2 regions of the Paeniglutamicibacter selenitireducens genome follow, and region 2 is predicted to be linked to the other one. Evidence: predicted binding sites of a transcription regulator. Region 2 holds the regulator's gene; the other holds the start of a gene.

Region 1 (4,669 bases), on a different contig from region 2:
GCTGCGACAGGCGGTTCCGTGCGTACTGGGGGAAACACGAAGCGGTGGCCTCATTCTCTGAATGAGGCCACCGCCAAAGGCCGAAGCCGATTGGTTCCCGGGGAACCGGGTATTCGATTAGAGGCGCGGGATTTAGCGTGCGCCACCCTGCCACAGGGCGTCGAACGGAGCGGCCGAGGAAACCCGGTTCTTGATGCCCTCGGTGACGAAGGCCTTGGCGTTGCGCGCCGCTTCAAGCGGGGTGGCGCCCTTGGCCAATTCGGCGGTGATTGCCGCAGCAAGCGAGCAGCCGGCGCCCGAGACTGCTACCTCGCCGACCTTGGGTGCGGACAGCACCTCAAGGGTCTCGCCGTCGTAGTAAACGTCCACGGCTTCGCTGCCGGACAGGCGCACGCCGCCCTTGGCCAGCACTGCGGCACCCGAGAGTTCGTGGATCTTCTTTGCGGCTGCGGTCAGGTCATCCACGTTGTTGATGGTGATGCCCGAGAGCGATTCGGCTTCGAAGTGGTTGGGTGTGACGAAGGTTGCCAGCGGCAGCAGGTTGGCCTTGAGCGCCTCGTCGGTGTCCAGTGCGTGGCCCGGTTCCTGGCCCTTGCAGATCAACACGGGGTCAAGGACGATGTTGTCCCAATCCTGGTTGCGCAGCGCGGTGGCCACGGTGTTGATGGTCGCAGGGGAACCCATCATGCCGAGTTTGACGGTCTTGAGGTCCTGCTCGTAGCAGGTCTGGATTGCCTCGAGCTGGTCGGCGATGACCTGGGTTTCCACTGGAACGAAGCGGTGGTTCCAGTTGTCCTTGGGATCGAACGACACGATGCACGTGAGGGCGGTGATGCCGTAGGTGCCCAATTCCTGGAAGGTCTTGAGGTCGGCCTGCGCACCGGCGCCGCCGGTGGCCTCGGAGCCTGCGATGGTCAAAGTAATGGCGGGACGGGTCCCGTTGGAGGCAGAAGTCATGATTCAAGCTTAGGGCGATCCGCGGGTGCCGAATTCATCCGTGGATCCGTCCGGATCCGCGGCAGCTGCCGCCATCCCCTGGCGAGCAGGGTTCAGTTGCGGGCGAAGGTGGTGATCAATGTTGCGTTGGACCAGCCGGAACCGCGACGCGAGCGGGTCCCTGCGGCATTGTCGGCTTCCGCGACCATGAACAGCCACGGCAGGCCCTGCCTCGAGGCCGATGCAGCCAGGTTGGCGATGACGGCGTTCCGGAATTGTTCCGCATCGGTGGCGGCCATGATTTCGGGCTCGCTCAGCAGTGCGAAACCGTCGGCGAAGCGGATGCGCCCGCGACCGGCGGGTGCATCGAAATCCGCGATTTCCACGACGTCGTATGCGTCCATGGGGGCCTCGAACAACGTTGCGGTTTCCGGGATGCTGGCCACCTGCTCGACGTCGTCGGTGGTGGCCGCCAGCAGGACGTGGTGTCCCCGGGCCTTCCATCCGCGGGTTTCCAGTTCGCTGACGACGGTTGGATCCGGGGTTCCGAGCAAGGTCAGGTGGGCGGCCCGTCCCTGGGCGCTTTCGGACAGGTGGTTGTCGAGGGACGGAACCTCGTCGCTGGTCGGCCACCAGCGCAGGACCTCGATGTCGCCGTTGGTGGTTCCCACGCTGTGCAGTTCGTAGGGGCTCTCGTGGGTGATCGTGCGATCCTTCAGCGGCGCAAGTTCGCGGACCCAGTTGGGAAGATTCTTGTGTTCGGATGGCATTTGTCGTCTCCTCCTGATATCTGCTCAAACCGCGGAACCGGCGAAGGCCCCGAAGCGAACCGAGGTCCCTGGATACGATTTCAGGGTTTCCCCGCCTGTCGTCAAGACCGACTCTACGCCTCATGCCCGAAGTCCCGGGATCGGCTCGAGGTCGCGGCGCCCGCCGGCGCGGGCACACCCCCTAAGTGCGCACGGGTTAGTTCGCGGTGCGCACCAGTGACAGCACGTCATCAAGGATCGTCCGGACCACCGGCATGCGCGAGAGAACGGTCAGGCGGGCCACCACAGGTGCCACGTTCTTGACCAACCTGAAGCTGCGTTTCGCCCCGGGGGATGAATCGTGGGCCCAGAACAGGAAAACGCCGCGCTGGATCAGCCAGAGGAGCTGCGGAAGGTCCTGCCTGATGGCCAGCGGGGGCAGCGGTCGGGAAGCGGCCACGACCTGGCGCCACAACCCCAGCTCCTGCGACCGGTGGATGTCCCCGGGTTCGCCCTGCGGCCCGGAAAATGCCGTGCGAATGAACGAGGGCCCGAACTCGTGAAACGGAGCCAGGATTTCGAGGTTCTTCTCCAGCGCCAGGCGCACATTCGTCTCGAGGTTGTTGCCCTCGACCAACAGCGGCCAAGTGGCTGTCCGGTGCTCCTCTGCCAGGCCCCGGTAGAGCTCGTGGACGATCTCGTCCTTTGAGTCGAAGTAGTAGTACGCGTTTCCCAAGGAAAGCCCGGATTCCCTTGCAATGGCGCGCATCGTGGTGCCGGAAAAGCCGTCCTCCGCGAAGAGGCGCAGTGCGGTGTTTAGCAGCAATTGGCGAGTTTCGGCGCCCTTTGCGGTTTGCTGAGCCACGCGAGCCCTTGAATCAGTAGGCATGTAGACCATCATAGTGGTTTTTGAACATGTTCAACATGCGAATTTAGTGGCCCGGATCACGTTCGAGTGGGGCAAGCGTGACCAAAGTTGCGCGCAGCGGCTGGAAAGCGCAGTGGGCGCCGGAAAGCGCCGTGGGATACTTGAACCTCAAGTGCTAATACAGCGAGTGCTCCCTGAGGCCCGCAATCGACCCGCCGATCGTTGCTCGAATCGCGGGGGAGAATGCTGCCCGGGGGTGACTTGGCGAACCACTTCTTCGATTGGGTATAACCATGGGCGAAATCTCCGCCTCAACATCACAACGTCCACAGCTTTCGCGCGCGGTTTTCGCGGCTGCGGGAAGCCCCTATTTCTCCACCGTCCTGGCCCTGATGGCGGTGACCGTGATCCTCTCCAATATCGGTGCCACCAAGGGCGTCACCTTCGGTCCGATCGTCACCGACGGAGGGTTCTTCCTCTTTCCGCTGGCATACATCCTGGGCGACGTCATTTCCGAGGTCTACGGATTCAAGGTCGCACGCAGGGCCATCATCACGACCTTTGTGCTGGCGGCATTCTCCACGCTCTGCTTCTGGATCATGATCGAGCTGCCCGCCGCCGAGTGGTACGACGGGCAGGTAGCCCTTGAACGCACCCTCGGCCCGATCTGGCTCATCGTGCTTGCCTCGCTGCTGGGCTTCCTGGTCGGGCAGACGCTGAACTCCCTGGTCCTGGTGAAGATGAAGGAGCGTTTCGGCGAACGCGGCCTGGTCGGACGCTTGATGGGATCCACGGGCGTGGGCGAGTTCGCAGACACCCTGATCTTCTGCTCCATCGCGGCGTCGGTCATCGGGATCGCCGACGTGCCAACGTTCATCAACTACGTGCTTGTCGGATTCCTCTACAAGACCCTTGTCGAGTTCGCCTTCGTTCCCGTGACGGCACTTGTCATCCGCTGGTTCAAGCGCCGCGAGCCAAGCTACTCGCTGGGGCAGAAGGAAACCGCGGCCGCATAGCCAGGCAACGCCTCGGGGCGGCAGCACACCCACAGCACTGGTGGGCATGCTGCCGCCCCTTTTGGTTTTGCCTCCGGTGGAGGACCCGCGTCGCCTGACGAAAATCATCAATTGTGCTGAAGGGCCCGGGCGCGGGTTGGGGATACCTTCGAGAATATGGACAGCACCTCGAGGGAATTGCTCAGGGCCACCGACCTGGTGGCCGGATACGGCCAGCAGGACGTCTGTGGGCCCATCAGCCTGCTGGTCGAGCCGGGCCAGTCGCTGGGCATCGTCGGGTTCAACGCCGCGGGCAAATCGACGCTGCTGCGCACCCTCGTCGGCTACCAGGAACCCGTGAGCGGGGAATCGGTCATCCTGGGGTCGTTTACCGACGACTCCAGCTTCATCTACCGCAAGGCCGTCTCGGTGGTCCTCGACGAGGACGCCTTCTTCCCCTCGCTCAGCGTCGAGGAACACCTGCAGCTCATCGCCGGCGGGCATGCGGTCGCCAACCCGCAGGCCGCGGTGGACCGGGAACTCGAATTCTTCGACCTCGCCGCGGCCAGGACAGAACTTCCGAAGCGGCTCTCCTCCGGGCAGCGCCGGCGGTTGCTTCTGGCGGCCGCCTTGCTGCGCCCGTGCCAACTGCTGGTGCTGGACGAGCCCGAACAGCGGCTGGACCCGACGATGCGTGCCGCGTTGGCTTCGCGCCTGCGCCGGCAGGTGGATTCCGGGACAGCGATGTTGGTGGTCACCCACGACGCGGAATTCCTCTCAAGCGTTGCCGACTCCGTCCTGGTGGTTTCCGACGGGCGCGTCATTGCGTCCACCGTTGCCGAAGGTGCGGCGGCGATCGCCCATGCCTGACCCCGTGGCCGTGCCCGACGGGGTGCCTGTCGACTTCGACCCGTGGAAGCGGCACCGGGTCGTGGAGAAGAAAATCCGCAGGGAAGACTTCTGGGAGCGCATGGGGGATGCCTACATTTCCATGCTCGCGGCGGGGATCGCCGTGGCCTACGCGGCAGGCATCGCACACGCGTTTTCCGCCTCGTTCCGGGTGGGTGCCGAAGGAGGGGTGGTCGGCGACGGAATCGGTGTTGTTCCCGGTGAATCCGCGG
Region 2 (4,669 bases):
CGGCCTCCGCAAGCTCCCGGACACCCTCGGCCTTCGCCTGCCCATGCAGGATCTCGCCCACCAACCTGCCGGTATATGCCCCGTCAACGTGCTCGACGCTGGTTCCCAGCGCGCCGCTGAGTCCCAGACGATGGGCCATGACCGAAGCAACTTCCAGCGGGGTCGCCGTCACCAGCCACACCTTGCGCCCGGCGTGCAAATGCTGTTCGGCGATGGCTCGCGTGCCGGGCCAGATCTTGGACTCGATGAACTCGTCGTAGATCTCATCGGCCAGCGCCTGCATTTCGGCGACGGGAAACCCTGCGACCAACGTCAGTGCCCGATCCCGGATGGCCTTGATATCCCCGAGGTGCTCACCCCGGGCCGCGAAGCGCAACTGGTGTGCAAGGAACCAGAGGATCTGGCGCAGCGAGAAGGCCTTGTGCCTGTACATCTTGCGGGCCAAGGGAAAGAGGGACGCGCCGCGCATCATGGTGTTGTCGACATCGAAGAAGGCGGCGGCGGTGCCTGTCGCTGCGGTTTCCGTCTCATCCGGCAGAGCATGTGTTGATGTGGCGGGCATCCCCACAGTCTATTGCACGCATTGTGCCGGGGCGCTGTAGCGTAGTTTTCATGAGCACAGCGAAGACACCCCACGAAATCACCCTGCTGGTCCGTTCCGGGTGCCACCTGTGCCACGCAGCCATGGAAACACTCGACGAGGTCACGGCCAGGATGGGCTACGAATGGCAGAGCGTTGACATCGACGAGCACGACGAACTGCTGGCCCGGCACTCGGAGGAAGTGCCGGTCCTCCTGATCGACGGAAAGGTCCGCGATTTCTGGGTCATCGATGCGCAGCGCCTCGAATCCCTGCTCGGGAGTTGACGCGAGCCAGTGCCGGTCGGCGCATCCGCTGCGGATGCCCCGCGGCGCGGTACCAGCCGTAGGTTCATGAAAAGATCCAAGGAATGAGTCAAAGCACGATGCCAACCCCGCAACACCGCCCGGCCGACGACGTCGTCGAGCCGCACGCGAGCCCCGCGACCGGCTCCCTCGAGCGGATTCTTCCCGAGGCCACCCTGGCACGGCTGACCCAGTACCTGCGGGCGCTGAACACGCTTCAATCCCAGGGGCAGACCAGAACCTCCTCCGGGGTCCTGGCCACGGAGGCCGGCGTCAACCCCTCGATCCTGCGCAAGGACCTTTCGCTGCTGGGTTCCTACGGAACCAGGGGAGTGGGCTACGTCGTCACGGAACTTGCGGAGCACATTTCCAAGGCCATGGGACTGACCCAAAAATGGCGCGTGGCGATCATCGGTGCCGGCAACCTGGGGCGTGCCCTTTCCGGATACGGCGGCTTCCGCAGCAGGGGCTTCGAAGTCGTGGCACTTCTCGACGCCGCGCCGGATGTCATAGGTACGCAGATCGGCGAGCTGACCGTTGCCGACACGAAAGACCTGTCATCGGTCCTGGAATCCATGCGGGCAAACATCGCCGTGCTCTCCGTCCCGGGGCCGGCAGCGCAGGACCTGTGCGACAAAGTCGTCGAGTGCGGTGTGCGAAGCATCCTGAGCTTCGCACCGGTCGTCCTGCAGGTGCCGGAGGGCGTGAACCTCAGGAAGGTCGACCTCGCAACCGAACTGCAGATCCTCGCCTATCACGGGCAGAACATCCTCTAGGCGCTTCGCGGTGGGCCAACGATCCTGCGCTTAACCGACGGGGGGGTCTTGAATGCGGGTTTCCCGCATTCAAGACCCCCCGTCGCAGGGGCTCCCTACCGGTAGCCTGCAGCGCGGGCCGCGCGCCGGGCGGCGATGTAGGCACTGGCCGGGCGCATCCAGGCGAAGACGACGCCGACGACGCCCACCAGGATGGACAGGATCGACAGGATCGTTCCGCCGAAGATGCCGAAGACGGAAAGCGCGGCGAAGACCGTTGCGAAAACTCGGGCCACGTTGCTGCCCTTGCGGATCATGAACGCCAGCAGGACATAGATGCCGAGCGAAACGACAGCGAAGACGATGACCATGGTGTGCGTGGCACTCAGGAGTGCATCGATCGACATTCCGGTTTCCTGGACCATCTGGTCGAACTCGGGCGTCGCGGAGAGCTGCTGGCGGATCAATTCGGTGTTGAAGCCGAAGATGGCGGCGATTAGTGACAGCACGCCCGCGGCGATGATGGTCCAGAACGCGGTGTCGAGTTCCTTGGGACGCTCGGTCGGCATCTGGGGTGCGGGGAAACTACCCTGCGGAGGCACCGGGAATCCGGAGCCGTACGGCTGCTGGCCATAGGGCGCTTGGCTCTGGGGTGGCTGGCCGTAGGGGTTGGGATTCTGGCCGTAAGGGTTTTGTCCGTACGGGGCAGGGTTCTGTCCATAGGGGCTCTGGCCGTACGGGTTCTGCTGCGGGGCACCGTACTGGGGAGCCTGTCCGTAGGGCGGAACGGCGGCGTTCGGGTCCTGCGGAGCGACCTGCCCGTACTGTGGCTGGCCCGGATTGGCGGGTGGGGTCTGCGGGTTCCCGGGTTCGTTTTCAGGTGTCGACATGGCCTGCTCCTTCGGTTTCGGTATGCGTCTTAAGCATCACAATATCCGTTGCCATCTGGATTTCTCCCCCTCCTAAAGGATGGTTTTTGGTGCGGAGGAATCCGGCAAAAGGTGGTTTCCGTCAAGGGCACGGTCTTTCGCCGCAAGGCCCTGTTGCCTGCGCGGTTGCCGTGAAAGGACTGATCGACGGCCGAACCCGGGTCACAGCAAGTGGCGGGGATCAAGTTTCCTGTTTAGGTAACCCACCAAAGATTTGAGACACTTGGAGCATGTCGACTGCTACTGTTCACCTTCTGCGTCATGGCGAAGTGTATAACCCGGACAGGGTTCTCTACGGTCGGCTACCCGAATTCCATCTCTCCGACCTCGGCCATGAAATGGCCGAGCGTGCGGCAGGGTATTTCACGGCCCAGCAAGAGGCCGGCGCGAACATCACCCACATTGTTTCTTCCCCGCTCGTTCGGGCCCAGGAAACTGCCAACCCGACTGCGAAGGCGCTTGGGTTGGACATCGTGACCGATGAGCGAATCATCGAGGCCGCCAACAGGTTCCAGGGCCTCTCACAGATCAAGCAGCGACTGAAGGAACCAAAATACTGGTCCTATGTCGTCAATCCCTTTCGTCCATCCTGGGGGGAACCCTACCGGGACCAGGTGGAACGAATGAAGACCGCCATTGTCGAACACCGCGATCGTGCGGTTGAACTTGGCGGTAGCGGGGCGCAAGCCATCTTGGTCAGCCACCAGCTGCCGATTTGGGTTACCCGCCGCGCAGCAGAGGGCAAGGCCCTCTGGCACGACCCGCGGAAACGCGAATGCACTCTCACCTCCGTGACTAGCCTGGACTTTGAAGGTGAAAGTCTGGTCGCCGTCCGCTATGCAGAACCCAGTGTCGACCTGTTGGTCAACGCCGCGAACATTCCTGGAGCCTGAGATCATGACCGATCCCACTTCGTCCCTGCCCTCGCGCGTGGGACGGCGTACTTTCCTGCGTGCCGCCATGCTCGCAGCCGCAGTGGTGCCGCTGGCAGCCTGCGTCGGCGAAGAGGACCCCCTGGCCAAGCAGGCCCGTGAAGGCAACAACAAGAACTACATCGCCGGCGACGGCTCCGTCCAGGAGTACGGACCGGATTCGCGGACCGAGCCCGTGAGCATCAGCGCCACCGCCTACGACGGAACGAAGATCGATTCCGCCGAATGGGTCGGCCAGGTGACGGTCCTGAACTTCTGGTATGCCGCCTGCGCACCGTGCCGTATCGAGGCACCGCACATGGTCGAGCTCAGCGACGAGTTCAAGGGCAAGGCCGGATTCGTCGGCATCAACGTCAGGGACGAAAAGGACGCAGCCGAGGCCTTTGAGCGGACCTTTGGCATCAAGTACCCGTCCGTCCAGGACACCGCGGGCGAGATCCAGCTGGCCATGACCAAGTACGTTCCGCTCCAGGCCGTACCGACGACCTTGGTCCTGGACCGGCAGGGACGGGTATCGGCCCGCATTCTCGGCGTTGCCGAGAAGCCGACGCTCAAGGCGCTGATCAACACGGCCCTCACCGAGTCGTTGTGATAGCCCCGACACTGGTTTCCGCGTTGGCGGTCCCGGCCCAGGGGAACCCCTTTGCCGAGATCATCATGGATGGCTCACTGCTGCTTGCGATTCCGATCGCCGTCCTCGCCGGGCTGGTTTCCTTCCTTTCGCCCTGCGTGCTGCCACTGGTTCCCGGATACCTGGGCTACGTCACGGGACTTTCCGGGGCAGACCTGGCAGACCAGAAACGCGGCCGCATGGTGACAGGCATCGGCCTGTTCATCCTGGGTTTCACGGCGGTCTTCGTGCTTGCCGGAAGCATTTTTTCCCAAATCGCGTACTGGATGAGGTTTGAGGGCGCCTGGGTTACCCAAGTCCTTGGCGTAGTTGTCATCCTCATGGGCGTGGTGTTCATGGGCGGCTTCTCCTTCATGCAACGCGAGGCCAAGATCCACCGAAAGCCGCCGGCCGGCCTCTGGGGAGCTCCCATCCTCGGCGTGACCTTCGGGCTGGGCTGGGCGCCCTGCATCGGCCCCACGCTGGCAGCTGTCCTGGCCATGAGCACTGGGCCCGACGCCAGCGTCGCCAAGGGCGCATTGCTGACATTCTTCTACT

Evidence for each region. Region 2 encodes Rex, which represses fermentation and respiration genes when NADH is low (regulators of the CRP and FNR family bind a similar motif). Its sites were predicted from a motif close to CTTGTGAANNNNTTCACAAG; they were not measured.
Region 1: the regulator Rex is predicted to act here: its motif matches at 2,592-2,611, upstream of ACSYDW_RS15980 (queuosine precursor transporter).

Annotation. Positions count from the first base shown of each region.
Region 1 covers NZ_JBPULF010000010.1:96,425-101,093, forward strand. The annotation lists gene thiD (bifunctional hydroxymethylpyrimidine kinase/phosphomethylpyrimidine kinase) at 133-957, opposite strand; gene ACSYDW_RS15970 (hypothetical protein) at 1,050-1,706, opposite strand; gene ACSYDW_RS15975 (TetR/AcrR family transcriptional regulator) at 1,903-2,550, opposite strand; gene ACSYDW_RS15980 (queuosine precursor transporter) at 2,847-3,569, shown strand; gene ACSYDW_RS15985 (ABC transporter ATP-binding protein) at 3,726-4,418, shown strand; gene ACSYDW_RS15990 (DUF6297 family protein) at 4,411-4,669, shown strand, end outside.
Region 2 covers NZ_JBPULF010000006.1:233,211-237,879, reverse strand. The annotation lists gene ACSYDW_RS12645 (HAD family hydrolase) at 1-562, opposite strand, end outside; gene ACSYDW_RS12640 (glutaredoxin family protein) at 613-867, shown strand; gene ACSYDW_RS12635 (redox-sensing transcriptional repressor Rex) at 951-1,661, shown strand; gene ACSYDW_RS12630 (hypothetical protein) at 1,757-2,530, opposite strand; gene ACSYDW_RS12625 (histidine phosphatase family protein) at 2,800-3,462, shown strand; gene ACSYDW_RS12620 (TlpA family protein disulfide reductase) at 3,467-4,093, shown strand; gene ACSYDW_RS12615 (cytochrome c biogenesis CcdA family protein) at 4,159-4,669, shown strand, end outside.